Regions from separate parts of the Ligilactobacillus murinus genome, predicted to be linked through region 2. Evidence: riboswitches for the same ligand, from Rfam matches in the RefSeq annotation. Region 2 holds a riboswitch; the other holds the start of a gene.
The links. A riboswitch is a leader RNA that binds a small molecule or an ion and turns the genes downstream of it on or off. The one in region 2 is predicted to bind lysine.

Region 1: it holds a riboswitch for lysine, as region 2 does, so the genes downstream of both, lysA (diaminopimelate decarboxylase) here and CPS94_RS10330 (amino acid permease) in region 2, are expected to answer to the same signal.

Annotation. Positions count from the first base shown of each region.
Region 1 covers NZ_CP023565.1:649,531-664,687, forward strand. The annotation lists gene CPS94_RS03250 (YjzD family protein) at 1-56, opposite strand, end outside; gene dnaE (DNA polymerase III subunit alpha) at 275-3,580, shown strand; gene pfkA (6-phosphofructokinase) at 3,709-4,671, shown strand; gene pyk (pyruvate kinase) at 4,785-6,545, shown strand; gene dapF (diaminopimelate epimerase) at 6,702-7,694, opposite strand; lysine riboswitch at 7,910-8,089, shown strand; gene lysA (diaminopimelate decarboxylase) at 8,180-9,472, shown strand; gene dapD (2,3,4,5-tetrahydropyridine-2,6-dicarboxylate N-acetyltransferase) at 9,518-10,228, shown strand; gene CPS94_RS03285 (N-acetyldiaminopimelate deacetylase) at 10,234-11,397, shown strand; gene dapA (4-hydroxy-tetrahydrodipicolinate synthase) at 11,397-12,320, shown strand; gene dapB (4-hydroxy-tetrahydrodipicolinate reductase) at 12,317-13,096, shown strand; gene CPS94_RS03300 (aspartate-semialdehyde dehydrogenase) at 13,114-14,190, shown strand; gene CPS94_RS03305 (tetratricopeptide repeat protein) at 14,273-15,157, shown strand, end outside.
Region 2 covers NZ_CP023565.1:2,113,005-2,128,161, forward strand. The annotation lists gene CPS94_RS10255 (APC family permease) at 1-931, shown strand, start outside; gene CPS94_RS10260 (phosphatase PAP2 family protein) at 962-1,603, opposite strand; gene CPS94_RS10265 (hypothetical protein) at 1,754-1,933, shown strand; gene CPS94_RS10270 (RluA family pseudouridine synthase) at 1,947-2,837, shown strand; gene CPS94_RS10275 (metal-dependent transcriptional regulator) at 2,930-3,577, shown strand; gene CPS94_RS10280 (cold-shock protein) at 3,750-3,950, shown strand; gene CPS94_RS10285 (MDR family MFS transporter) at 4,039-5,220, shown strand; gene CPS94_RS10290 (LCP family protein) at 5,291-6,400, opposite strand; gene CPS94_RS10295 (DUF1634 domain-containing protein) at 6,423-6,794, opposite strand; gene CPS94_RS10300 (sulfite exporter TauE/SafE family protein) at 6,796-7,641, opposite strand; gene CPS94_RS10305 (zinc ribbon domain-containing protein) at 7,861-8,667, shown strand; gene CPS94_RS10310 (GNAT family N-acetyltransferase) at 8,732-9,235, shown strand; gene CPS94_RS10315 (Rrf2 family transcriptional regulator) at 9,247-9,777, shown strand; gene alsS (acetolactate synthase AlsS) at 9,935-11,614, shown strand; gene budA (acetolactate decarboxylase) at 11,631-12,353, shown strand; lysine riboswitch at 12,405-12,583, shown strand; gene CPS94_RS10330 (amino acid permease) at 12,699-14,183, shown strand; gene serS (serine--tRNA ligase) at 14,484-15,157, shown strand, end outside.

The DNA.
Region 1 (15,157 bases), 830 kb from region 2:
CCGATAACTTCACCATAGATAAAGCCCCAAAAAAGAATTGTAAGTTGTTTTGCCATTTGACAACACCTCGCATTCTCACTAAGTAGTTTAGCACAAAGAATTTTAATTTACAACGAATGACTAGGGGCAATTTTAGTAGACTGTCGCAGTTATCTATCCGGTATTTTCCGTAATTTTGCGTACTATGGTAAAAAGGCGAACGTATTTTTGAAAAGCTACGGACAAATTTGTATAATTAAGACAAAGACTTTTATTTAGAAAGGTGGCGGTCGTTTTGTTTGCACCATTACAAGTTATCAGTGCTAATAGTTTGTTAAAGAGCACTTTGCGTATTGAAGATTATGTCAAACGTGCTGCCGATCTAGGATACCAAAGTTTAGTTTTAAGCGATATCGATGTGATGTATGGTGTCTTAGATTTTTATCATGCCTGTCAAAAATACCAGATCAAGCCGATCATTGGCTTGACATTAGAATTTGAAAGTGATGCGAAACTGTTATTGATCGCCAAAAATAACACGGGCTACCACAATTTACTCAAATTGTCTTCGCTAAAAATGACAACGTTCAAGCAAGAACTTCCAGATCTAGAAGAATTTTTAAAAGCGGTCATGACCTATAGTCAAGACCTCTTTATCATTTCACCAGCTAAGGAAAGCCTATTATTAAAATACTACGAACAAGCGGGTGCGATCTTAGAGCGTTTGAAACAAACTAAGGCTGCTGGGATCTACTTAGGGATCGATCCACTCTTATCTAAACAAGAATTATTAGCGATCAAATTATTAGCTCAACAAACGCGAACAGCATTGATCGCTGCCAGTGCAGTTCATTATTTAGAACCAGCTGATTATTTTGAAGTCAAAGTTTTGCGAGCGATCGGCAAAGCAGAGAAGTTAGGTGGTGGGTGGAATAAGAAAAACACTTTAGGCAAAAACTATCTCAAAGAGATCCGGCAATATCATGAAGAATATCAGGCTTTAGGCTTAAAAAAAGCATTAGATGAAAATGCCAGGCTGTGTGATCTGGCACAAGTGACACTAGCTTTTCCCAAGACTAAATTGCCTCATTTTAAGACACCTAATGGGCTAAGTGCTAAAGCCTATTTACAAAAACTTTGTCAAGAAGGGTTGCGGCAACGATTAATAGCTGATCAAATAACCGAGACCAAGCCGTATTTTGACCGGTTGAAGCAAGAATTAGCCGTGATCGATGCGATGGGCTTTGATGATTATTTTTTGATCGTTTGGGACGTAACTAATTATGCGCACAACAACCAGATCCGGATCGGCCCAGGGCGAGGCTCAGCAGCTGGATCGTTAGTTTCATATGTTTTAAAGATAACCGATGTCGACCCTTTACGGTATGGCTTGTTATTTGAACGTTTCTTAAATCCAGAACGAGCCCAAATGCCCGATATCGATCTGGATATTCCAGATGCTAAACGTGATCAGATCATCAAATATGTTCACCAAAAGTACGGGCATGAACATATGGCTCAGATCATAACCTTTGGAACTTTGGGGGCACGCCAAGCGATCCGCGATGTTGCTCGAGTTATGGGGTTGACGAGCTTTGAGATCGATGAATGGTCAAAAGCATTGCCTCATAAATTTAAATTGACCTTAAAAGAGGCCTATCAGGAATCGCAAAAGGTCAAAAATTTGATCGCTGATAGTCAAAGAAACGAAGTGTTGTTCAAAACAGCGCTTAAATTAGAGGGACTACCGCGACATTATTCGACGCATGCTGCAGGGGTGATCTTAAGTGATGAGGTCTTGAGCGACTTGATCCCAGTTCAATTAGGGACTGATCAGATCTTGTTATCACAGTTTGCTAAGGGCCAAGTTGAAGAAGCTGGTCTATTGAAGATCGACTTTTTAGGCTTACGGAATTTGACGATCTTAGATAATGCACTTAAATTTGTCCGTAACGGTTACCAAGAAAAATTAGACCTAAAACAGCTCTCTTTAGATGATCCTTTGACGTTACGCCTCTTTCAAGCGGGACAGACAAATGGCGTCTTTCAATTTGAATCGACGGGGATCAAAAATGTTTTACGGCGTCTACACCCAACTTCATTTGAAGATGTTGCTGCGGTCAATGCTTTATATCGTCCAGGACCGATCGGAAATATCGATGAATTTATTGCGCGTAAACATGGAAAGCATCCTGTTAGCTATCCAGAAAAAAGTTTAAGACCGATCCTAGCTAAAACTTATGGGATCATGGTCTACCAAGAACAAGTCATGCAAGTTGCTTCAGCGATGGGAGGCTTTAGTTTAGGTGAAGCTGATCTCTTACGGCGAGCGATCAGCAAAAAAGATCAATTGAAGATCGATAAATTGCAAGCGCGGTTTGTCATGGGAGCTGAGAAAAAAGGATATACGGTCGCTAGTGCGCTAGAGGTCTATGAGTATATGAAACGCTTTGGTAATTACGGTTTCAATCGCTCACACGCAGTTGCATATTCTAAAATGGCGTTTGAGTTAGCCTATCTTAAGAGCCATTATCCGGCTGCTTTTTTTGCTGCTTTATTGAATTCGGTGATCGGAAATGATAATAAGTTAAAAGAATATCTAGGTGAGATGCGCCAGTTCAAGTTACAAGTTGCTGGTCCAGATATCAACACCAGTCAGCTCTATTTTTCACTTAAGAGCAAAAAGGTCGTCTTTGGCCTAGGATCGATCAAAACTTTACGCGGTGATCTGGTCAAAGCGATCTTACAAGAGCGCCGACAAAACGGTAATTTCAAGAGCTTGGCCGATCTTATTCGGCGTTTAGATAAAAAGCTCTTAAAAGAAGAACAACTAAAAGCTTTGATCTATGCTGGAGCCCTTGATCAAATAGAGTCAGATCGAAGCAAGCTATTATCACAATTACCGATGGTGTTGAGTAATATCGCTTTAAGTGGCGAAAATCAGACTTTGTTTGAGATGTTAGCGCCTAAAGAAGAAAAGTCGGCTGAAAAGCTCTCAACGGCTGAGCTTTTAGAAAAGGAATTTTATTACTTAGGGACGTATCTATCGGGACATCCAGTCGAAAAATATGCTTGGCTACGTCAAAGGCAACATACAAAACTATTAGCAAAACTTATACCAAATGAAAATATCAAGACGGTCGTTTACGTTAAAAATAAGCGCGTGATCCGAACTAAAAAAGGCGAGCAGATGGCCTTTTTACAAGTTGCTGATGAAAGTGGTGAAACTGAATTGGTGATCTTTCCACGGGAATATCGGCGTTTTGCTACTTTATGTGAGCCGCAAAATATCTTATTAGTAAGTGGAAAAGTTGAGGTGCGCAATGAAAGAAAGAGTATCTTAGTTTCAGATATGGTTGCTGCAACTGACATCAAAAAACAATACTACTATTTACGTTTAGAAAGGTCACTAGCTGAGAAAACACGCCAGCAACTTTGGCAGATCTTGCGCGCCCATCACGGTGATGTTCCTGTAATCATAATCGAAGAAAATGAGAATAGGAAAATAATTTTGCAAGAAAATTTATGGCTACGTCCAGATGAAAGTACAAAAGAAGCGCTAACAACCTTATTAGGTAGCAAAAATGTCGTTTTGAAGTGATGAAAATTCATGAAAACTGCTTTTAAATTATTGGTGAAAATGCAATTTTTTACAAGACAACGGCGCTCAAAAGTGATAAGATTACATTTGGAGAATGTAGTACTACAATTATTACTTGAGGTGAAGAAATGAAACGCATTGGTATTTTAACAAGCGGTGGCGATGCCTCCGGGATGAACGCTGCTGTACGTGCGATTGCTCGTTCCGCTATGAATGCGGGCCTTGAAGCCTATGGTGTCAACTATGGCTACAAGGGTCTTGTTGAAGGTAACATTTTCAAGATGGAATCTTCCCAATTGGACGGTATCATCAATCGTGGTGGCACCATTCTTTACTCTGCACGTTTCCCAGAATTTGCAGAAGAAGAAGTACAATTAAAAGCGATCGAACAACTTAAAAAGTTTGGGATCGATGCTTTAGTTGTTATTGGTGGCGACGGTTCTTACCACGGTGCTTTGAAACTTACAAAGCATGGCTTTAACTCGATCGGTGTTCCAGGAACGATCGATAACGACATTCCAGGAACTGATTTCACGATCGGTTTTGATACAGCTGTCAACGTAGCAACTGATGCTTTAGATCGTATCAACGATACAGCAACATCACACCAACGTGTCTTTGTTGTTGAAGTTATGGGTCGTGGCGCTGGGGATATTGCATTATGGTCTGGGATCGCAGCCGGAGCAGATGCGATCGTTATTCCAGAACGCGATTATGACGTCAAAGCAATTGCTGATAAGTTGACTAAGAACCGTGAACAAGGTAAAGACCACGGCTTGATCGTCTTGGCTGAAGGTGTAATGTCTGCTAAAGACTTCAAAGAAGAACTTGACAAGCATGGTGACTTTGACAGTCGTGCAATTACTTTAGGCCACGTTCAACGTGGTGGCGTACCGACTGCTAAAGACCGCGTGTTAGCTAGTCGCTTCGGTGATTACGCTGTCCGTTTATTGCTTGAAGGCAAGGGCGGTTTAGCTATTGGTATTCGCGACAACCAACTTGTTGCAACTGATATCATTGATACTTTAGAAAACCACAAGCATGTGACAGACGTGTCATTGCTTGACTTGAACGAACGTTTGAGCTTCTAAATTATCAATTTATAGGTAGAGTTGAAACTGCCTTAACAGGCAACTGTTTAAACTTTTGATATTTCAACGTAAAATGCAGAGCATTTAAGATTTTCAAAGGAGAGAATTAACTCATGAAAAAGACCAAGATCGTAAGTACACTTGGACCAGCTAGTTCAGATTTAGATACAATTTGCAAATTGATCGAAGCAGGCGCTAACGTCTTTCGCTTCAACTTCTCTCATGGTGACCATGAAGAACATTTAGGCCGTATGAACCTTGTGCGTGAAGCTGAAAAGGTTACTGGTAAGATGGTTGGTATCATGCTTGATACAAAGGGTGCTGAAATCCGTACAACTGTTCAACAAGGTGGGAAGCTTCACTTCAACATCGGCGATGAAGTTCGTATTTCTATGGATCCTTCTATTGAAGGTACAAAAGAAAAGATCGCTGTTACTTATGCTGACTTATACGATGATGTTCATGAAGGTGGCCACGTATTATTTGACGATGGTTTGATCGACATGAAGATCGAAAAGAAAGACGAAGCTAACCGCGAATTAGTATGTACAGTTCTTAACGAAGGTACACTTGGTTCACGTAAAGGTGTTAACGCTCCTGGTGTTTCCATCAACTTACCTGGTATTACAGAAAAAGATGCTGACGATATCCGCTTTGGTTTAGATAACGAAATCAACTTTATCGCTGCTTCCTTCGTACGTAAGCCTCAAGACGTTTTAGATATTCGTGAATTATTAGAAGAAAAGAACATGGAACATGTTCAAATCTTCCCTAAGATCGAATCTCAAGAAGGTATCGATAACTTTGATGAAATCTTGAAAGTTTCTGATGGTTTGATGATCGCTCGTGGTGACATGGGTGTTGAAATCCCAGCAGAAAATGTTCCTTTGGTACAAAAATCATTGATCAAGAAGTGTAACGCTGCTGGTAAAGCTGTTATCACAGCTACACAAATGCTTGATTCTATGCAAGAAAATCCACGTCCTACACGTGCTGAAGCTTCTGACGTTGCTAACGCTGTGTTTGACGGTACAGATGCAACAATGCTTTCTGGTGAATCTGCAAACGGTGAGTACCCAGTTGAAGCTGTTGCAACAATGGCTCGTATCGACGTTAAAGCTGAAAATGCATTACGTCAACACAAGTCATTCTCATTGAACGAATTTGACAAGACCGACGTTACAGAAGCAATTGGCCGTGCCGTTGCTGAAGCAGCTGACAACTTGAACATCAAGACGATCGTTGCTGCTACAAAATCTGGTCACACAGCTCGCATGATCTCCAAGTATCGTCCAGATGCTGATATCTTGGCAGTTACATTTGACGAACGTACACGCCGTAGTTTGGCTGTAAACTGGGGTGTCTTCCCTGTTGTTGCTGAAACACCAGCTTCAACAGATGAAATGTTCAACTTAGCAACAGAAAAAGCTAAAGAAGCTGGCTTTGCTAAGGAAGGCGATTTGATCTTGATCACAGCTGGTGTTCCAGTTGGTGAAAAGGGTACAACTAATGTTATGAAGATCCAATTGATCGGTTCTAAATTAGTTGAAGGCCAAGGTGTTGGTGACGAAACTGTTATCGGTAAAGCTGTTGTAGCTACATCTGCTGCTGAAGCTAACGAAAAAGCGGTTGAAGGTGCAGTTCTTGTAACAAAGACAACTGACAAAGACTACTTACCAGCTATCGAAAAAGCATCTGCTTTGATCGTTGAAAACGGTGGTTTAACATCACATGCTGCTGTTGTAGGTATCTCAATGGGTATTCCTGTTGTTGTTGGTGCTGCAAACGCAACTGAATTGATCGCTGACGGTGAAGTTGTAACAGTTGATTCTCGTCGTGGTATTGTTTACCACGGTGCATCAAACGCACTTTAAGCCGAACGCTTAAATTTATAATAAATAACTAGTTATCGGACCCGCTTCGTTTGAGGCGGGTCTTTTTTGTGTATACAGATACTTTTTAATGATAGATCAAAAAACTGCGTAATGAATAATATCATTACACAGTAAAAAGTATAGCGTCTATTTTTATTAGGCATTTAGATGTTGAATAAATTTTAAGTAAGCTTCCTGTTCACCAGTCGCTTGGATCTGGCAAACATCAGGAGTAACTGTGTTGTGGTGCAAGTGGCTTTCAGCAACTAAAATATCGTGAGTGAAAGTTGCATTACCGATCAGCTGGATCTTAAACTGATCATCCAATTGTCGCACTTTAGTTTTGACCATTCCCCCAGGATTGAAGACTGTGATCTCTTGTGTGAGATCACATTGCTCAGGATGACTGAGATAAAAGGCTAAACTTGTAGCTGACATTCCAGTCCCACAAGCATTAGTAAAACCTACGCCCCGTTCATAAGTACGCACAAATAGTTTGTTTGGACCTAGGATCTGAGCAAAGTTGACATTGACGCCATCTGGGAAATAAGGATTTAGAGTATTTAATTTAGCACCCAACTCGCCTAAAAATGTTCCGGCTTTCTCAATATTGGGTACGAAACTGATCAAGTGGGGATTAGGTACAGCCATGATCGTAAAGTGTAATTTTTTCTGAGGTTCAAATTCCACTAAGGGACGGTCGATGATCTGCTCAGCTCCTAAGTTATCAAAGGGGAGGTAGCGCTTCTCAAAATGAACAGGTGAGATCTCAACACCAAATGCAGGAACATTAGGGGCTAGCTCAGCCTGCTTTTGAACTTCTAAGTCGCTTTGGCGAGTCTGGACCTTAAAAGAGGTCAGCGCGTGTTTTTCGGCCAAATAACGTGCAACTGTGCGAAGACCATTGCCACACATCGATGCTTCACTACCATCAGCATTGATAACCCGCATTTGTGCCACCGTATTGGGAGTGGAACTCTTTTGAACGACTAAGATGCCATCAGCGCCTCCTAAGATACCGGTAGCTTTAGCTGTGAGTGTTTTGGTCAATGTGACCAATTCTTGTTCAGTCAAAGGTGTAGTTAGTAATGTTTGATCTAAGATAAAAAAACTATTCTGTGATCCATGGACTTTTTTTAAATTTATCATGAATATTCCTCCAATTTTTTAAGCGAATAAGGGGACATTTTACCTCATCTCATATGGTGAGGGGTGATCTCGCTTTAATTTTTCGATAACTGAATTGTATCATTTTTTAATTAATAACAAGTATAAAATTCTAGATTTTTTATAAAAAAGTGGATTTTCAAAAAAATAATATTAAAATTCCTTGACGTATCACATTAAAAATTATAATATTATGTTAAATCGAAGAGGCGCAACTGACATGAGTAAAGACCCTTAGCTGCTATAACAGTGTTTGAATGGTTCTAAAAAGGGGAAGTTGCCGAAGCTTTAGGTGTTTATAGACACTTGATGCTGGGCTGTGGTTTAAGAGATCACAGACTGTCGCAAACTAAACTTTGCGGAGTGCTATCGATCAAACAGAATTTTGCAATTATTCCAGCAAGATCTTTTTAGACGATAGGACTAAAAAGATCTTTTTTTGTGCAATTTATTTTGGAGGAAAGCTTATGGTGTTACCAACGAATAAAGCTGGTCATTTAACGATCGGCGGTGTAGATGCGGTCAGCTTAGCACATCGATATCAAACTCCATTAGTCGTATATGATGTGGCTTTGATCAAGGAGCAGATCACTAAATTTAAACGAGTTTTTGAAGAACAAGCTGTTGAATATGAAGTTAGCTATGCTAGTAAAGCATTTTGTGCAGTAGCGATCTATCAGGTGATCAATGAATTGGATTGTCATACAGACGTTGTGTCTGGTGGTGAATTAGCAACTGCCTTAAAAGCGGGTTTTCCCGCTGAAAAGATCAGTTTCCATGGAAATAATAAATCGATCGCTGAACTTGAATTTGCGATCAAAGCAGGCGTTGGTGTGATCATCGTGGATAATTTTTATGAGATCGACCTTTTACAAAAAGTTTTACGGGAGCAAAATGCTAAAACTAAAGTCATCTTGCGTGTGACGCCTGGTATTTCAGCACATACCCATGAATACGATCAAACTGGCCAGACTGATAGTAAATTTGGATTTGATCTAGCTTCAGGTCAAGCTGACAAAGCTTTGACTCAGTTACTGGCTGATCCACAGATCACAGTTTTAGGACTCCATGCCCATATTGGGTCCCAGATCTTTGAATTAGGTGGCTTTGAGCTGGTGGGCCAAAAGTTGATGGAAGTGGCTCATTCTTGGAAACAAAAATACGGTTATACGACTAAGGTTATCAACGTTGGTGGTGGCTTTGGTATCAAATATACGGCTGAAGATGATCCTTTGGCACCAGAAAAATTTGTCGAACAGATCATTAAGGCTGTAAAGCAAAAAGCTATAGAATATGAGTTAGAGCTTCCAGCGATTTGGATCGAACCAGGGCGTTCGATCACGGGACCAGGAGGATATAACTTATATACAGTAGGGGCAAGAAAAGATATTCCAGACCATCTATCATATTTAGCAGTTGATGGTGGAATGGGAGATAATATTCGTCCTGCCTTATATCAAGCTAAGTATACGGCTGTTTTGGCCAATGATCCAAACGCTAAAGTGACTCAGACAGTGCATTTAGCTGGAAAATATTGTGAATCAGGTGACATTTTGGTCGATAGAGCGACTTTACCTAAGACAAAACCAGGTGACATTATCGCACTGTTAGCAACGGGAGCATACGGTTATGCGATGGCTTCAAATTACAATCGTAATCCGCGTCCTGCAGTCGTTTTTGTCGAAAATGGGCAGGCTAAGTTAGTAGTCAAACGTGAGACTTACGCTGACTTATTGAAATTGGATCTACCTTATAAATAAAATTAAGAAAGGAAAGCTACTTTTTAGTGGTAGCAATTAAAGAAGATGGCAGAATTAAACGCACAAGAAATTATCAATTTTATCGCAAATGCAGACAAAAAGACACCAGTCAAAGTTTATTTGAATGCTCAAATCGCTGACCTTGATATCCCAAATGAGATCAAAGTTTTTGGAGGTGCAGATAGTGCTGTATTATTTGGTGACTGGCAGATCGTCAAACCATTTTTAGCTACTAACCAAACTAAGATCAAAGACTATGTGATCGAAAATCAAACGCGAAATTCCGCTGTACCGTTATTAGATCAAAAAGACATCAATGCCCGGATCGAACCTGGCGCTTTGATCAGAGACCAAGTCTTGATCGGGGACAATGCTGTCATCATGATGGGAGCGATCATCAACATTGGGGCTGAGATCGGTGCTGGTTCAATGATCGATATGGGCGCTGTTTTAGGTGGTCGTGCGATCGTAGGTAAGAATTGTCATATCGGTGCCGGCACTGTTTTGGCTGGCGTAGTCGAACCGGCTTCCGCAACGCCTGTGATCATTGAAGATGATGTTTTGATCGGCGCTAATGCTGTCGTTTTAGAAGGTGTCCGGGTCGGTAAAGGCGCAGTCGTGGCAGCTGGTGCGATCGTGACTAAAGATGTTGAACCTTACAGTGTCGTTGCTGGTGTACCAGCTAAATTTGTTAAATACACTGATGATAAGACAAAAGAAAAGACAGGTTTAGAAGATGATCTAAGAAAGTTGTGAGCAAAATGTTAAGTGAAAGTAAGTTGACAAAGATCTATCAAAAATTACATCAGATCCCAGAGTTAGCATTAGAAGAAGTCAAAACGAAAGCCTATTTACAACAAGAGATCGCAAAATTAGATCAAAGTTACTTAGAGATAAAAGAGATCTCTGAGTTACCAACGGCTTTATTGGTCAAAGTGTTGGGAAGTGATCCTAAAAAAACGATCGGCTATCGGTGCGATATCGATGCGTTGCCCCTCACAGAAGAAACGGGCTTAGAGTTTAGTTCGAAAAATCCCGGGGTGATGCATGCTTGTGGTCATGATATCCATATGACAGTAGCATTAGGAGTCTTAGCTTATTTTGCAACTACTCGTCCTAAAGATAACTTGATCTTTTTCTTCCAACCAGCTGAAGAAAGTAAAAATGGTGGTAAATTAGCTTATGAATTGGGCGTTTTTAGTGGAAAATGGCGTCCAGATGAATTCTATGCTTTACATGATGCGCCTGAACTACCTGCTGGAGCGATCGGATGTAATTTAGGAACTTTATTTGCAGGAACAACTGAAGTCGATATCCACTTGTATGGTAAAGGCGGGCATGCAGCTTATCCACATCAAGCCAATGATATGATCGTTTGTGCTAGTGCTTTGATCATGCAGGCTCAAACGATCATCTCACGTAACGTCGATCCGACTAAGGGTGGTGTCTTAACATTTGGTGAATTAAGGGCCGGTACGATCAGAAATGTGATCGCCGGAGAAGCGATGATCAAAGGGACCATTCGTGGTCTGACACAAGAGATGATCACCTTGATCCAAAAAAGGTTACAAGAGATCTGCGATGGTGTAGCCCAAAGTTTTGGTGCTAGAGTCGAGCTTAACTTAAATCAAGGTGGTTATCTATCGGTCGAAAATGATCCTTTATTGACGAATTTTTTTATTGAATATATGCAAAATGCTCCAGATGTTGAATTTATCGAAACTGAGCCGAAAATGACCGGGGAAGATTTTGGATACTTACTTTCAAAATTTCCTGGGACGATGTTTTGGTTGGGGGTAAATGATGTACATGCTTTACATAGCAATAAGCTAGTACCTGATCAAACAGCGATCCTTAAAGGGGTCAATGCAATAACTGGATTTTTATGTGCCCGTATGAAACAAGAGAAAGAAGTGGATGCTTAATGTTAACAAGATCACAGATCATAACCGCGATCGTGACACCATTTACAGCTGAAGGTCAGATCGATTATCCGGCATTGGAAAAATTGACTGAATATTTGTTACAAAGTGGGACCCAAGGCTTTGTAGTCGGCGGTACAACGGGTGAGACACCGACTTTGACGCATCAAGAAAAACTAACGCTTTACCAAAGATTTGCGCAAATAGTTGCTGGGCGTGTCCCAGTGATCGCTGGTTGTGGCACTAATGCGACCCAAGCGACTTTAGAATTTATCAATGAAGTTGCAAAGATCTCGGGAATAGATTACGCTTTGACGGTAGTCCCTTATTACAATAAACCAGATCAAGCTGGGATAAGAGCACATTTTGAATATTTGGCAAAAAGAGCTGAACTTCCCTTGATCATGTATAACATCCCCAGTCGAACTGGGGTCAAACTTAGCCAAGAAGTGATCGTAGACCTAGCCAAATTGGATAATATTGTTGGAGTAAAACAATGTGGCAGTCTAGCTGAGCTGGAATATATCATCGATAATACGCGTGATGAAGATTTTAGTGTCTTTACTGGTGAAGACGCTCAGGCCTTAGCAGCTAAGAAATTAGGCGCAGTTGGAGTTATTTCAGTGGCGGCCCATATTTATGGTGAACAGATGACACAAATGTATCAAGCATTCGCTAAGGCTGATCAAAGTAGAGCTAAAAAATTGGAACAATGGCTGCTCCCTAAGATGCAAGCTTTGTTTATGTATCCATCACCTGCTCCAGTCAAAGCTGTGTTGAATGCGCAAGGTTTTGCTGTTGGTGGGCTTAGATTACCGTTGCTTGCTTTAAATGCTACTCAAAAACAAGAGTTAGCATCAAGATTAGGCTTAGCTAAAAATGCTTTATCAAAGCGATTATCATTAGATTTGGGGGAAATGAAATGATCAAGATCTTAGTTGCAGGTTATTCAGGTTCGATGGGCCAACAGGTCTTAAAGTTGATCGATGAGACGCCTGATTTTGAATTGGTAGCAGTTTTTGCTTTAGGGGCTACAGAAAATGATCGTCAACGCTTGGGCCTTGGTGAACAAGTCAAGATCTATAATGAGCTATCACAGATCGAACAAGGAGCAGATGTTTGGATCGATTTTACCGCTCCGAGTGCTGTATTTGAAAATGTCAAATTTGCTTTAAAACATGGAATGTGTCCCGTAGTAGGAACTACAGGCTTGACAGATGAAGAGTTAGTTGAACTTAAGCAGTTAGCGTTAGCTCAGCAGCTAGGTGGCTTGGTAGCACCTAATTTTGGAATGTCAGCGGTATTATTGATGAAATTTGCCAAAGAAGCAGCCAAATATTTCCCTGATGTCGAGATCATTGAAATGCATCATGATAATAAAAAAGATGCACCTTCAGGGACGGCTTTGATGACGGCCAAATTGATCGCACAAAATCGCTTGCCTCATCATCAAGGTGTAGCTGATGAGACTGAAACGTTGGCGCATGTACGTGGTGGCGATTATGAAGGCATCAAGCTTCATTCAGTTCGTTTGCCAGGCTATGTGGCTCATGAACAGGTCCTTTTTGGTGGTGCCGGGGAAGCCTTGACGATCCGCCAAGATTCATTTGATCGGGCTTCATTTATGAGCGGTGTAAAGCTCGCAGTAAAAAAGGCTCAGGCATTAGATGGTCTAGTCGTTGGGTTAGAAAATATTTTATAAAAAGAAGGTAAAGTAAAATGAGAGAATATACGGTTGCTATTTTAGGTGCTACTGGTGCAGTTGGTTCACGGTTGATCGAACAGTTAGAACAGTCAACGATCCCAGTCAAAAAGGTCAAATTGCTTGCTTCTAAGCGTTCTGCGGGTAAGCAGCTCAATTTTAAGGGGCAAGCGATCACGATCGAAGAGGCAACACCAGAGGTATTTGAAAGCGTTGATCTAGTTTTGGCCTCAGCTGGTGGGGCTGTTTCTAAAAGACTACTCCCTGAAGCCGTTAAGCGTGGGGCAGTGTGTGTCGATAATACGAGTGCTTTTCGGATGGAGCCAGAAGTACCACTAGTCGTTCCAGAAGTCAATGAACAAGCACTATTTGAGCACCGTGGGATCGTAGCGAATCCTAATTGTTCAACGATCCAAATGATGGTCGCTTTAGAACCGATCCGTCAAAAATTTGGCTTAGAACAGATCATCGTTTCGACTTATCAAGCAGCTTCAGGAGCAGGCCAAACCGCTTTAGACGAAATGCTTTCAGAAGCTAAAGACTATTTGAATGGGGAAAAAATGGAAGGTAAGATCTTTCCAGTCAAAGGTGATAAGAAGCATTATCCGCTGGCTTTTAATCTTTTGCCCCAGATCGATGTCTTTGAAGACGATGGTTATTCCCATGAAGAATGGAAGATGATCCATGAAACAAAAAAGATCATGCAAGGCGACATGAATGATCCAAAACTCAAAGTGACCGCGACTTGTGTTCGGGTCCCAGTCGTGATCGGACACGGTGAATCAGTCTACTTTAAGACTACAGATACGACTTTGACTGTTGAAAAGCTTAAAGAAACGCTCCAAACTGCACCAGGAGTAGTTTTACAAGATGATCCGGCCCACCAAGAATATCCACAGCCACTGACAGCTGAAGGTAAACGTGAGACTTTTGTGGGGAGGATCCGTGCTGATAAGGAAAATCCCGGGAGTTTCAACATGTGGATCGTGTCAGATAATTTGTTGAAAGGCGCTGCTTGGAATACGGTTCAGATCGCTGAGCGCTTAGTTGAAAATGATCTTGTACATGTTCCAACTGAGCCATATTTAGGATAGTACCAAAGAAGTTGTTATTAATTTAGCAACTTTTTTATGTTATGATGGTAGCTAGAAGTTATTAAGTAAGGGTGGTAACCACATGACTTATTCGGAAGAAACACTGGATCATTTGGCGCAGGGAGATTTTTTAAAAGCAAATGAAACTTTAGAGCTTGCGTTGACTAGAGACGAAGATGATATGCTATACAGTTTGGCCGAAGAGCTGTATTCATTGGGCTTTTCGGAGATGGCTGCTAAAGCATATGAAACTTTGGTCAAACGCTACCCCAATGAAGATAGCTTAAAGACCGCCTTAGCTGAGATCCAGATCGGTGAAGGTAATGATGATCAAGCCTTAGCGATCTTATCTCAGATCACTCCAAAATCTAATGCTTACTTAGAAGCACTTTTGGTTAGTGCTGATCTCTACCAAACTCAAGGGGCTTTTGATGTCAGTGAACAAAAATTGCTAACGGCTTATCAATTAGCTCCGGATGAACCCGTGATCGAATTTGCTTTAGCCGAGTTATACTTTAACATTAAAGAATATCGTAAAGCAGCTCAATTTTACCGTTCTTTATTAAAACAAGGGGTCTTAGAGTTTTCTCGGGTCAATTTAGTGGCCCGTTTGGGTCTTTCTTATGCAGGCTATGGCAAGTTTGAGACAGCTTTAGGCTATTTAGAACAGATCCCAGAAGAACAACTCGATAATGATACGTTGTTCCAATTAGCTTTTACCCAACGTGAATTAGGCGATCTTGAAGCTGCTACAGCTAACTTTGAGAAGTTGCGCAAACGTACACCAGATTATGTGACGGTCTATCCATATCTAGCTGATCTCTACGAGCAAGCTGGTCAATTTGGTCAAGCTTTGATCACGGCCCAAGAAGGTCTAGCTGTGGATGAATTTAACGAAGCATTATATCAAAAAGCCAGTCAGTTAGCCGCTAAATTAGGTAAAAACAAGGAAGCAACTGATTACTTA
Region 2 (15,157 bases):
AACGGTGATCAATATCGGCGGAGAGATCAAAGATCCACAAAAAAATATTTTTCGGGCGATCACGATCTCATTAACGGTCGCAACGATCATCTATATCTTATTACAGATCGCTTATATTGGTGCGATCACGCCAACACAATTAGCCGACCATGGCTGGAGTGGCTTAGATTTTGATTCGCCTTTTGCTGATATCGCTATCTTGCTTGGGATTCATTGGCTAGCTGTTCTCTTGTATTTAGATGCGTTTGTTTCACCTTTTGGCACTGGGGTCTCATTTGCAGCTACTTCGGGGCGGACTTTAGCGGCGATGACCTTGAATCGTCGGATCCCAAAGTGGTTAGGTGAAGTCGATAGTACTTATGGTAATCCGCGGTTTGCTTATTTAGCAAATTTTGCAGTAGGTACTTTGTTAGTTATGGTCTTTCGTGATTGGAGCTTACTAGCTAGTGTGATGGCGACAGCGACTTTGATCGCTTATGCTACTGGACCAGTGACTGTGATGGCATTTCGCAAACTACGGCCAAATTATACGCGACCAGTACAGTCTAAATGGATGCCTGTGATCGCACCAGTGACTTTTGTGATCGCAAGCTTAGCGATCTATTGGGCAATGTGGCCGACGACAGTTCAAGTTATTTTTGCGATCTTGTTGGGCTTGCCACTGTATATGTATTATGATCACAAAAATGGTCAGATCTCATGGAGACGTCAACTCCAAAGTGGTGGTTGGCTCTTGGTGTATTTGGTCTTCTTGTCGGTGATGTCTTATATTGGAAGCAAAGGTTTTAACGGACAAGATTGGATCAAATATCCCTATGATTTCTTTATCATCATTGGTGTGAGCTTAGGCTTTTATTATTGGGGGTTAGCGAGTCGCATGGCTGATAGCCCTGATCTGAGCGATGCTGATAAATTAAATGCTAGAGTGTAAAAAAGGTTTGGTCAGATCGACCAAACCTTTTTAAGCTTTCTTTTGGCGCTGGTAAGCCTCAGTGATGATCAAAGAACATTCAAATAAAAAACCGACTAAAAAAATACTTGCGATCGTATCAGTCGGATAGTGAACGTGAAGATAGATCCGTGTCAAAGCAATAATGATGATCCAAAGGATACCAACTATATGTAGTAAAGTTTTTAGTCCCTTTGTTTGAATATGTGGTAAAAATAAAAAGAAGACTAACAAGACAAACAAGGCAGTTCCAAAAGTATGACCACTGGGAAAACTATAGCCACTGATCTCAACTAAACGATCACTAGGGCGTGTTCGAGCTACAATATTTTTAACGATCCAATTGATCAAATTACAGAAAACGACAGTACTTAAAGCCCACAATGCGTCAGATGTATCATGTAACAAGTAAACGATCAAGCAAAGCAATAAACAATAGATAAAGGACATCTCTGGTCCACCTAAAAAAGTTATTTTGTCGACTAAAGCAGTCATATCTGGCGTGGTGATCGGTAAGAGTAGCTTTTGGATAGCAGTATCAAAGCTAGTGATAAGAGGCGACTTTAGTTTGACCAAAGTTGCTAAAGTAAGAAAGATCACTAGATAGATCGTTGCATATAAGGGACGGTATTTTTTATAAGTAAGGTGTGTCACAAAAATTCACTTCTCTCGTAATATCAGTAAACTAGTTTACATTTTACTACAGATCAACTTACAATTCACATAGTCATTTGCGCCAGCCAAGGCTAGTTGGTATAGTAAAGATGTGAAACGTTGTCGCTTTTTAAAGCAAGGGGGATAATAATGTTACCTAAACGCAACTATGCTGAAATGATCATTATCTTACTTGGAGTTACTTGGTACTGTTTAGGTAGCTTGTTAGCACCATTGATCGTTGCACAAGATTTTTGGCTCAAGGCAATGCTGTTGCTACTACTCTTTGTGATGATCTTTGATATTTTGATAATGATCTATTGGCGCTAGAAAGAAGGCTCAGATGAAGGTTACTTGGCAAAAAAAAGATACAAAGCAACAGACTTTGAAGAGTTTCTTGCGCAAACAAGGAGTCAGTCAACGTCTGTATGGCAAGCTAAAAAAAGGATATGGTCAGGTCTTAGTCGATGGACAAAAAACAAAACTTGCAATTTTATTGGAGCGACCAGTTGCGGTCACCTTGGAATTGCCACCTGATGCTATAGAAGAAAATGTGGCGATCAGTCAGGTGCCGATCGAAGTGGTCTATGAAGATGAATTTTGGCTTGTTGTCAATAAGCCCGCTGGTTTAACGAGCGTACCTGGGCCAAGTAATAGCACCGATACGCTGGTCAACCGAGTTAAAGGCTATTTTATCGAACAAAGGTCAGCCATAAAAGCACCGCGGATCATTACGCGTTTGGACCGCTATACGAGTGGCTTGGTCTTATTTGCTAAACACAGCTTTGCACAAGCTCAAATTGCAGCTCAAGTTGGGTCTCATCGAATGGACAAGCGTTATTTTGCATTGGTCCAAGGGCAAATATCGCATGAGCACGGCTTTATCGAAGGTCCGATCGCACGTGTCGCTGACGATGTCAAATACCAGATCTCACCTGAAGGCCGATTTGCTAAGAGTGAATATTGGCTTGAGAAGAGCAAGGCTGAGCTATCACTAGTTCAGGTCAAACTCCATACGGGGCGGACGCATCAGATCCGCGTTCATTTTAGTGAAAATGGGCATCCGCTGTTGGGTGATAAGCTTTATGGCGGTGAGCGTAGTTTGATCGCGCGCCAAGCTTTACATGCGGGTAAGCTTGGTTTTACCGATCCATTCACTAAAAAATATCTGGAATTTTTTTGTCCTATACCACCAGATATGCAACTGATCATTGATAAAGAATTTGGGAACTAGCAGTCAGAAAGCCTGTAATTTACCAAAGTTCTGTTATAATAGATTAAGTAAAGTTCTATTTGGAATAAATAAAGTGTTTCGAGGTACTTGAAATGACACCGAAAAAAGAAGACTATCTAAAAATAATATTTGAATTAGGTGGAAGAGAGAAGAAAGTCTCAAATAAACAGATCGCGATGAGTTTAAATATTGCGGCTGGTTCAGTGACGGAAATGGTCAATAAACTAGTCAAAGAAGGGCTGGTAACGCATACGCCTTACTCAGGGATCTCTTTGACTGATGAAGGTGTGAAAGTAGCCGAAAAATTAGTCCGCCGTCACCGATTATGGGAAACTTTTTTAGTTGAAAAGCTAAATTACAAATTACAAGATGTGCATAGTGATGCTGAAGTTTTAGAACATGTGACAAGTGATAACTTGATGGATCATTTGGAAGCTTTTTTGGACCATCCCAAGTATTGTCCGCATGGTGGGGTGATCCCTGATAAACTCGGACACTATGAAGAAGAAAGTCACTTGACGTTATCTGAAGCTAAAGTAGGAAGTACGATCATAGTCGATCGTTTTACCGATAATCATGATCTTTTGACCTACTTAGATGACATCGACATTAAGATCGGGGATACGTTAGAGGTATTAGAACATGCCCCGTTTGAAGGCCCGATCCGGTTACGTTTTACCCCAAATGGGCAAGAAACAAGCATCGGTTATAAAGCTGCACATTATATTTTTGTCAAATAAGGCTTTTTAGTATCATTAAAAAAAATCGTGTGCTATAATTATAATCGTATTTCTGTATAGGCTATTGTGGCTAGGATTTATCTTTGATAACTTTCTCCATTATGCGCTGATTAGAGGAATTACAATATATTTTTAATGTGCCGTGATCGGCGCAAGGAGGAGTTCAATTATTATGGAACAAGGAACAGTTAAATGGTTTAACGCTGATAAAGGTTTTGGCTTTATCACACGCGAAGATGGTAGCGACGTATTCGTACACTTCTCAGCTATCCAAGGTGAAGGCTTCAAGACTTTAGATGAAGGCCAACACGTAACTTTCGATGTTGAAGAAAGCGAACGCGGACCACAAGCTGCTAACGTAGTAAAAGACTAATAAGTGGTCTAAGTAATAACGCTTAGACTTTTGAATCGAAAAGAGACTGTCTTGTACGGTCTCTTTTTTGCTATTCTAGGGGGAATTTATGGCTAAAAAGGAATTAAAATTAAGCTGGTTATTATGTGGAAGTTTTATCGTTTCAGTCGGCAGTAGTTTGTTGTGGCCACTGACTACGATCTACATGCATAACTATCTTGGTCAAAGTCTGACGACAGCTGGGATCGTGCTTTTTATCAATTCATTAGCGCTGATCGCGGGTAGTTATTTAGGTGGCCGGATGTATGATAAAGATCGCAAAAACGCTCGGCGCTGGTTGTTAGGTGCGATCTTTTTATCGACGTCAGCGGTCTTTTTATTGATCTTTTTCAATGACTGGCCGACATTTGCAGTGTTATTACTTTTGGATAACTTTGGTGGTGGGATCGCGATCACGATCGGAAACTCATTAGCTACTGGGATCAAAGAAAAAAGCTCACGTCAAGTCTTTAACATGCTATATTTTATGCAAAATGTCGGTGTCGTGATCGGAACGTTACTTGTTGGGGTGCTCGTTGAGATAAGTATCGAATGGATCTTTATCAGCAACTTTATTTTATTTGCTTTCTATTGGTTCGTGGTCTATCGCTATTATTATGTGCCAAAAGCTGCTTTGGTCAAAGAACAGGTGGCTAAAAAGGGTCAGGATAAGACACCACTGAGCTATGTCTGGGTCATAGGGGCAATCTTAATTCTCTTTTTTGCGATCGAGACCGGCTATTCACAATGGCAAAGCAACTTGTCGATCTACATGGAATCATTAGGGATCTCCGTTAAGAGTTATGGTTTCTTGTGGACGATCAATGGGTTCGTGATCGTCTGTGGTCAGCCGATCCTAAATAAGCTCTTGGATGATATTTTAAAGATCAAGCTGATCTATAAGCTTTATTTAGGTTCAGCCCTATTTGTCCTCGGCTTTTTCACCTTGTTATTTGCTACCGATTATCCCCACTTTATCTTAACGATGGTGATCGTGACTTTGGGTGAGATCTTGACTTTTCCAACGATCCCAGCCGTTGTTGATAACTTGAGTACTTTAAGTGAAAAGGGTAAATACCAAGGCGCAGTCAGTGTTTTTGCTGCTTTAGGGCGGGCGATCGGTCCCTTAGCTGGTGGCTTGATCGTGGATAATTCATCGTATAATATGCTATTTACCGTGATGATCGCCTTGATGGGGATCACAACGCTCTTTGTTATTGTGGTAGCCCAGTTCAATTTAGTTAAAAAATAGGTCAAAAGGTATGCCTAAAGCTTGGCGACCAAATAATAAGTCCTCACCAAGTTTTTGGCGAGGACTTATTTTAATTACCTTCAACGTCGACTTGAGCGGAGTCTGAAAGGGTATTACCAGTCGAAGCTTGTTTTAAGTTTAGAGCTGAGCGTAAGAGATCGGTGATCCGTTGTTTTTCTTCGGTTGTGGGAACTTCAAATGATTCACCGTTGATCATTTGCCCTTGGCCACGTAAGCTGTCGGTTTGCATGTCGTGAGTGGCGACGCGATATTTACTACCCAATATCACGAGATCATCAAAACTTAGATCGGTCACCATTTGTTTGGAGATCGTGGAAAGGAATTTCTCATTGATCAGGTTAGTTAGATCTGCGCCTTTAAACGCAACTTGCGTCAAGACTTGGCGTTGTCGTGCTTGCCGACCATAATCACCGTCAGGGTCATCATAGCGCATGCGGACGTAAGCTAAGGCACGTTTACCGTTCATATGGGTCTTTTTGCCCTTTTCAAAGCTTTGCCCGTCATAAGTAAATGTTAATAAGGGATCAACATCAACGCCCCCAACGGCATTGATCAGTTTCTCCAAACCGCCCATATTGATCGTTGCATAAAAATCGATCGGGACGTTGAGATATTTTTGGACAGTTTTGACAGCCGTGGCTGAACCACCGTATTCGTAGGCGGAATTTAGTTTGCTGGGGAAGTATTCTTCATGACCCGAAATAGCTACTTCAGCATCACGGGGCAAGCTGACCACGGTCATTTTCTTTTTCTCAGGATTTAACACGGCTACGATCATTGTGTCGGTCCGTCCTTTGAAAGTCCGACCCAAAGCCCCAGTATCAGTCCCCATCAAAAGTACCGAGATCGGGTGGCCATCTTTTAAGGTCGAATTGACATCACGTGCTTTGGTGATATTTGAAGAATTATAGATCGAATCAGCTGCTTTTTTGGCACTGATATATTTTTTATAAGCATAGTGCCCGCCAAAGATCAAGGTGACCACAATGACTAATAGTGTCCAAAAGAAACATCCCCGGCGCTTAGAACTAGCTTTTGCGTGGCGCTGTTTTTGCGCTTTACGTGCTTTTTGATTACGATAAGTTTCACGGCGACTGGGGATCGTAGCGCTAGTTTTAGTGAAATGGTCATCAGAGTGATTTTGATTGTTGCTTGGCATAAAATTAGTCCTTTCTTTAGAATCAATGGTGGCCTACGATAACGCTAATGATCAAGATCAATAAGACCAAACTGGTTATTTTGACGTAAAGCATATCCTTTTCTTGGTAAAAGGCATAGATCGAGATCACAACGCGTAAGACGGGGGTCAAGATCAAAAGATAGATCCCAGCCATCATATAAGCATACGCCTTAAAACTTATGAGTCCATGCCAGATCGCAGGTAAAGTAGTTGGAAAGCTCGTATTAGGATAACCACTGTGACCTGTGATCAAAAACATTGCAAAGCCTAAGATCATTACGGCAGCTGAGAATAAGACGCCGATACGCATTATTTTACCGATCACGATCTCAACGGCTAACATTTCTTTTCGGGTAGAGTTATTTTTTGGCATTTTAGATCGTCACCCCAAATCCTTTAAGAATCATCTGTAACCCTAAGTAAAGTAGGATCGGGATAAAGATCAGGCGAATGATCTTTGAAGGTAAGATCTGCATGATCCGAGTCCCGATCGTTGAACCGCCTAAGATCCCTAAGGCTAAGGGAACTGCTAGATCAGGTCTGATCGAACCATTAAAGAAATAGACCGTTGCACTAGCTGCAGCTGTAACGCCCATCATTAGATTGCTGGTAGCACTTGAAGGCTTAAGTGGCATCTTCATTGCTCCATCCATTGCCATGACTTTAAAGGCGCCTGAGCCGATCCCAAGCATCCCAGAAGCTAGACCTGCTCCAAGCATGATCAAGAAACCGCCGGGAACATTTTCCACTTGATAATCGACCTGTTGTTTAGTGTTTTTATCATAATAGGAGCTATTAAGATTGAATTTTTCCGCCCATTTATCGGCGTGGACTTGTTGTAAGACTTCTTGCCCACTTCGCATTTTGCGGTACATGTTCCAGCTAGAAAAGACCAACAGACTGCCAAAAAGAATATATAAGATCATCGGCTCAAAGGCTCCAGTCAATAGGGCTCCGATGATCGCCCCGATCGTAGTTGCGATCTCAAGAAACATCGCGACCCGTAAGTTCAACACATCATCTTTTAAAAAAGCGATCGTTGAACCAGAACTGGTTGCGATGACAGCGATGATACTAGCTCCGATCGCATATTTGATATCAAGCCCCATCGCGAGAGTGACGATCGGGGTAACGATCATCCCACCACCGATCCCGAGAATAGATCCCATGATGCCAGCAAAAATACCGACACCGAGCATAAGTAGTGCTGTATGTAGCATATTAAAACTACCCCTTTATCTATTTAAAATACTAAACATATTAATTTTAGCAAATTATCACAGTATAAATTTTAATAATTTATTAAAGTATGTTCGTGAATCATTATAACAAGGGTCAAGCTCTACTCAAAGCGATTTAAAGGTTTAAGACTATTAGACCCGCAAAAAGAATTTACGTTATAATAGTAAAAATAAGTAACGAAAGGATACAAAAAAATTATGGTTTATTGTCAACGCTGTGGGCGCAAGCTCGATGAAGCGCACCTGCATTGTCCTTATTGCGGTGTCTTGCAAGAACGTGAGCTAGATGGTGAGAAAAAACCTTGTCGTAAGTGTGAAGAAAAGATCCCTGTCAACTCTAATTATTGTCCTTATTGTGGGCATGATCAAGCGATCTTTGAGTACCGTGAGACACCAAGAGAAACTGAGGAAGATAAGGCCAAGTTCACGCCTGGACCTAAACTTGAAAAAGATGCTCAGGATCTAGCCGAATTGATTGACCAGATCAGAGCGGAAAATGAAAAATATCTGGCTAAAAGACAAGCTGATGCCAAAGCAGCACAAGAAAAACGGACTTTTGGGAAAAATGAAAATCCCGAGCCTAACTTGATCGCATCTACCAAATTGATGTTACGTGATACGTTTAGAACTGATAAACGAATGGGGCGCGCCGACTTTTGGTGGGGCTATTTAGGGATCACGATGTTAACAGTCTTGTTGACGTTCCCCCTTGCGCTTATTGTCCAAATTTGGCAGGCGGTGGCACCGGATTCTGCGATGATGGCAATGGAGATCATGGTTTATTTTTTGATGTGTTTTTATATTTTAGAAATGTTTACGGGTTTGATCAGACGTTTTCGGGATGCTGAGATCCCTGTGCTCTATGTTGTTTTAGCTTTAACAGTAGTTGGTGAGATCATTTGCTTATTTTTAGCAACGCGCCCCCAAAAAGTGACGAACTTGGATTACACCTTTGAAGCACAAAATAAAAAGCAACAAAATGATCAAAATAAACCGGATAGATGATGGTAATTAAAGCAAGGCAAGCGTATAATTTAGATAATAAATATCGCCAAACGAGGTGGGTGCGATGTTAGAGACAAAGCGTCTTTTGTTGCGAAACTTTGACCCATTAGATGCAGCCGATGTTTTAGAATACACTAGTCAAAAGCAAGTAGCTAAAGATGCGGGCTTTATGCCGTGTGAGACGCTGATGCAGGCGTTATTTTTTGGGAAAATGTTGCAAAGTAAAAAGCATTTTGTGATCGAGTTAAAAGAACAACAAAAAGTCATTGGAAACATCGGCCTGTATGAAGTTTCTCCCCACCAAGCTGGACTTGTCTTTGAAGTGGGGTATGTGCTAAATCAAAATTATTGGCATAAAGGTTATATGACCGAAGCGCTCAGGGCACTTAGCCAGCTCGCTCAAAAAAAAGGTGCGGTCGGTCTAGAAGCACGAGTCGCTAAGCGAAATCAAGCCTCGATCAAATTGCTAGAGCGCTGTGGCTTTAGAGTCGTCGAAAAATATGTTGTCAACGAGTGGTTCGTTGTTAAAGAAAATCGTTCACAATTGTTATTTTATAAACAACTATAGGGGGTGAAAATATGCAGTTAAAGCGAGGGTTTGAACAATCAGTTTGTATTTTAGCGTTGCTAGCAACACAAGAACAAGATATTCCCTTATCCTCAACTGTGATCCACGCCCGACTCAAAGGCTCGCAGACTTATCTGCGTAAATTGATGCGAAAATTGGTCGTTGGTGGTTTAGTGACCTCAGCTTCAGGCAATAATGGTGGCTTTAGATTAGCTCATGATCCAGCTGAGATCAATTTAGCGCAGATCGTTGAAGTAGTCGAAGGCCCGTTGGTATCTTATCCAAGTACTGACTTATTCAATGCGGTCTTTTCGGATTTTAAACCTCTGGCTAAAGAAGGTAATAGTGCGATCCAACGAGCTTTTGCCACGGCGGATGCGCTGTGGATAAAGCAATTAGCTAAAGTCACGATCTATCAATTACTATGCGAGACTTTTAATACCAAGATAATTCCTCGGATCGATTGGAATCATTTGGGCGGTGGCGACCCCGATCAGATCGAAGCTTTGATCAAGAAGATAAAAAATAGTTTGAAATTATAAGCTAAACGCGTACGGGAGGGGCCGGCGCGTTTTTTTGGTTATCTGAAAATGCTGCCTTACACTTTGGTTTACACTCTACTTGAAAATAAATTGTGTTATGTATATAGTTATAACTAGAAGTAAGAAAACGTTTAAAATTGAGTAGGGGGAATTAAGTGTGTCGGAAAAAGAATATTACGGTGCGGATGCGATCGTTGATAGTTTGATCAACCATGATGTTAAATTTGTTTTTGGGATCCCGGGAGCTAAGATCGACCGGGTTTTTGAATTGCTCGAACATCCTAAAGATCCACGCACACCAAAATTTGTTTTGACGCGTCATGAGCAAAATGCAGCTTTCATGGCTGCAGGTGTAGGGCGGATCACAGGTAAACCTGGGGTCGTGATCGCAACGTCAGGTCCGGGAGCGTCTAACTTGGCTACTGGCTTGGTAACTGCTACAGCAGAAGGTGATCCTGTTTTAGCGATCGCTGGTCAAGTGCAACGAACAGATCTGTTACGCTTGACGCACCAAAGCATGAAAAATGCAGCTTTGTTTGAACCGATCACAAAATACAGTGCGGAAGTCCAAGAACCAGAAAATGTTTCAGAAGTGATCGCTAATGCTTACCAAGAAGCTGAAGCAGCTAAACAAGGTGCAAGTTTTGTTTCAGTACCACAAGACGTGACAGATGGTAAGGTGAAAACAAGTGTGATCGAGCCTCTTGAAGCCCCGAAATTGGGACCAGCCAGTCCGATCGAATCGACTTTACTCTCCCAACGTATCAAAGCTGCCAAGCTACCAGTTCTTTTGTTAGGGATGCGGGCTTCTGATCCTGAAACGACTGATGCGATCCGCCGTTTGATCGCTGCGACCCATTTACCAGTGGTCGAAACTTTCCAAGGTGCAGGGATCATCCCACGTGAATTGGAAGATGATTTCTTTGGACGGGTCGGTTTATTTAGAAATCAGCCTGGGGACCAATTGCTAAAGAAAAGTGACCTTGTGATCGCGATCGGATATGATCCTATCGAATACGAACCACGTAACTGGAATTCTGATCGTAGTGCTAATATCGTAGTTATCGATTCGATGCGAGCTGAGATCGATAAGAATTATCAACCAGAGCGTGAATTAGTGGGCGATATTTCACAAACATTAGATTTCTTGTTGCCATATATGAAAGGTTACTCGGTCCCAGAAGAATCAAAGGCTTACTTGGATTCGTTACGTAAGACTTTGCAAAAACGCGATGTGCCACCTGAAGTTACCAAAGATCAAGTTCAAAGTCATCCATTGAGTATCATTCAAGCTTTGCAAGATCGGGTCACAGATGAGATGACCGTGACAGTTGACGTTGGTAGTTTCTATATTTGGATGGCACGGCACTTTAGAAGTTATGAACCACGCCATTTACTCTTTAGTAATGGGATGCAAACCTTAGGGGTGGCTTTACCGTGGGCGATCTCAGCGGCTTTGGTCCGTCCTGATACCAAAGTGGTCTCTGTTTCAGGTGATGGTGGCTTCTTGTTTTCATCACAAGACTTAGAAACTGCAGTCCGGTTGAATTTAAATATCGTGCACATCATTTGGAATGATGGTAACTACGATATGGTCAAATTCCAAGAAGAGATGAAATATGGCAAGTCGGCTGCTGTTAAATTTGGACCAGTTGATTTTGTGAAATATGCAGAAAGCTTTGGGGCTAAGGGTTATCGTGTCAATAAAGCTTCGGAATTAGAAGAAGTCTTAGATAAAGCCTTCAAAGAAAAGGGACCAACGATCGTGGACGTACCGGTCGATTACAGTTTCAATCAAGAGTTAGGTAAGACGATCTTAGAAGATCAATTACACTGATCGAGGTAGAGGATATATGGAAAAATATGAAAGTCAAGTCTATCAACACGGGACCCTAGGAATGTTAGTCCCGGGTCTGTTTGAAGGCACATTGACGGTAGCCGAATTGTTAGAGCATGGTGAGCTTGGGATCGGAACTGCTAGTGGGTTAGATGGTGAAATGGTCTTATTAGACCACACACCTTATTTGGTCCAAAGTACAGGTGAGGTCCGGATCTTAAAGCCAGAGGAAAAAGTTCCTTTTGCCACGGTCCACTTTGAGCAAGCAAAAGATACATTTACGGCTAGTGCTCTGACCCAAAAACAGTTAGGCGAGCAGATCTTGGCTAACTATCCGTACAAAAATCTGTTCTTTGCAGTTAAGATCACGGGGCGTTTTAGCAAAGTCAAAACGCGCGCCGTTGAAAAGCAAACACGTCCGTACAAGACATTGACGCAAGTGGCTGATGAACAGGCCTTGTTTGATGCTGAAGCGATCACCGGTACGGTCATTGGTTATTTTGCACCCGAAATGTTTCAAGGGATGGCAGCAGCTGGGTATCACTTGCATTTCTTAGCTGATGATAAGTCAATGGGAGGTCACTTACTTGATTTTGAGCTCGACCAAGCTACAGTCCAATTGCAGCCGTTTGCTACGATCGAACAACATTTCCCAATGGCAGATCAAGAATTTTTAGAGAAAGACTTAGCGATCGCGGATCTACATGCTCAGATAAAGCAAGCTGAAGGACAAAATTAAAGATATAGCTTGCAATTAGATCGCATCCAAGTTAAAATTGGAAATTGAAAACGTCGAAGAAGAGGTCGCAAAAACCATCAGTAGCTAGGTGGAGTTGATAAAGCAACGCTAAAATCTAGTGAAAGGGGGATTTGCCGAAGCCTAGACAAACTTTATTTTGTCTAGGCTGGGGCCCGGTTTAAGAGATCGGGAACTGTCGTAGTGATAAACTACGGAGCGCTATCGAGATGAGTGGCAGTTTGCTACAAGAATGAATTGATAGATGATCAAAGCGCACTTTCGATGTCTCGGAGGTGCGCTTTTTATATGCTTGCACGACTTCTCTAAAAAATAGGAGGAATTTTCATGGCAGAGAAGAACACAATGAAGCGATCATTGAAGACAAGACATTTGTCGATGATCGCACTTGGCGGTAGTATCGGGACTGGTTTATTTGTGGCCAGTGGCTCAGCGATCTCGACCGCAGGACCTGGGGGCGCTTTAGTGGCGTATCTAGGTATTGGTCTGATGGTCTACTTTTTGATGACATCATTAGGGGAAATGGCAACTTATCTCCCCGTGACAGGTTCGTTTGCGACTTATGCGCGGCGCTTTGTTGATCCAGCATTTGGTTTTGCGATGGGGTGGAATTATTGGTTCAACTGGGCGATCACATTAGCGGTCGATATCTCGACGGTCGCCTTAGTTTTGAAATTTTGGTTCCCCCATGTTCCAGCCTGGGTCTTTAGTTTATCAGCGTTACTACTCATCTTTTTGATCAATGCTTTATCAGTTAAATCTTTTGGGGAAGCTGAATACTGGATGGCTTTGATCAAAGTTGTGACCGTTATTGTCTTTTTAGCAGTTGGTTTATTGACGATCTTTGGTATTTTAGGTGGTCATGCAACTTACTTAGAAAACTTCACTAAAGGTGATGCCCCATTTGTTGGGGGGATCCCAACGATCTTGAGCGTCTTTGTTGTGGCCGGATTCTCTTTTCAAGGGACTGAATTGATCGGTATTACAGCAGGTGAGACTAAAGATCCTGAAAAGAGTTTACCAAAAGCGATCAAGCAAGTCTTTTGGCGGATCTTGCTCTTTTATATCTTGTCGATCTTTGTGATCGCCTGCATCATTCCTTATACTAGTCCAAACTTATTAGGTTCTGAAGCAAGTGATATTGCGATCAGTCCATTTACCCTGGTCTTTAAGCGGGCGGGACTTGCTTCAGCTGCTTCAGTGATGAATGCTGTTATCTTAACTTCGGTCTTATCGGCTGCTAACTCAGGGATGTATGCTTCAACGCGGATGTTGTATGCTTTAGGTATCGATGGCGATGCACCGAAGATGTTTGCGCGGGTCAACTCACGTGGGATCCCGATCTTTGCTTTGATCGGGACGACGATCATCGGATTGCTGACCTTTTTAGCAAGTATCTTTGGTAACCAAGTTTATACCTTCTTAGTAAGTGCTAGTGGTTTGACGGGTTTTATCGCGTGGATCGGGATCGCAGTCTCACATTATCGTTTCCGCCGTGCTTTCAAAGCGCAAGGCCATGATCTAAGTGAGTTGAAATACAAGGCTAAGTGGTTCCCATTTGGTCCGCTCTTAGCTTTGGTCTTGTGTATTTTAGTCATCATTGGTCAAGATATCCAATCATTTAAGGACTTTAACTGGCAAGCGATCGGGGTCTCCTATATGTCAGTTCCATTGTTTATCATCTTGTATGCTTACTATAAGATCAAATATAAGACGAAAGTTATTCCATTAGATAAAGTGGATCTGACCCCCCATGATATTTCCAAAGAAAAAATGGAAATGCAAGAAAAAATCGATGAAAGTCTAGAATAGGCTTGCTATTTTACAGAATAAATATTATGATACTGGTATAAATAATCGAAACATCTGAGTTCGCCATAAGTAGGCATGACAGAGACATGGTGGTTGCTGCAAACCATGACGCCGAAACTCCAGCGTAACCTTGTATGGGCGGGTAATGCCGCACGGGAAAACCGTTATTTATATGTGAGTGCGATGTTATGTCGAACTTGGGTGGTACCGCGAAAAGAGTCTTTTCGTCCCAATATCGGGGGCGGAAAGGCTCTTTTTTTCGATTAGATAAAATAATTAGCTAAATTAGGGGGCAATAAGATGTTAGATATTAAAATGATCCGTCAAAATCCAGATGATATCAAAGCGCGTTTAGCAACACGTGGTGTGGAAGCTGAAACGATCGATACATTATTGGAAAAAGATAAAGAACGCCGTGAACTTTTGGTGCGCTCAGAATCTTTGAAGCAAAAGCGTAATGAAGTATCCGAAGCGATCGCGCAAGCTAAGCGTAACAAAGAAGATGCGACTGAAGCGATCACAGCAATGCGTGAAGTCGGTGGTCAGATCAAGCAACTCGATGCACAATTAGCTGAAGTTGAAGCGATCGTCCATGATATGGCTGCATGCTTACCTAACTTGCCTAACGAAACGATCCCAGTTGGGCCTGATGAAGATTATAATGTTGAATTGCGCAAAGTGGGAACACCACGTAAATTTGATTTTGAACCTAAAGCTCACTGGGATATCGGTGAAGATCTAGGTATCTTAGACTTTGAACGTGGAGCTAAAGTTTCTGGTGCACGTTTTGTTTACTATAAAGGTTGGGGTGCTCGCTTAGAACGTGCTGTCTATAACTTTATGTTGGATGAACATGCTAAGGAAGGATATACCGAAGTTTTACCACCATATATCGTAAATGCTAAGACAATGTATGGTACGGGACAATTTCCTAAGTTCAAAGAAGATGTTTACCAAGTCAATGGTGAAGATAT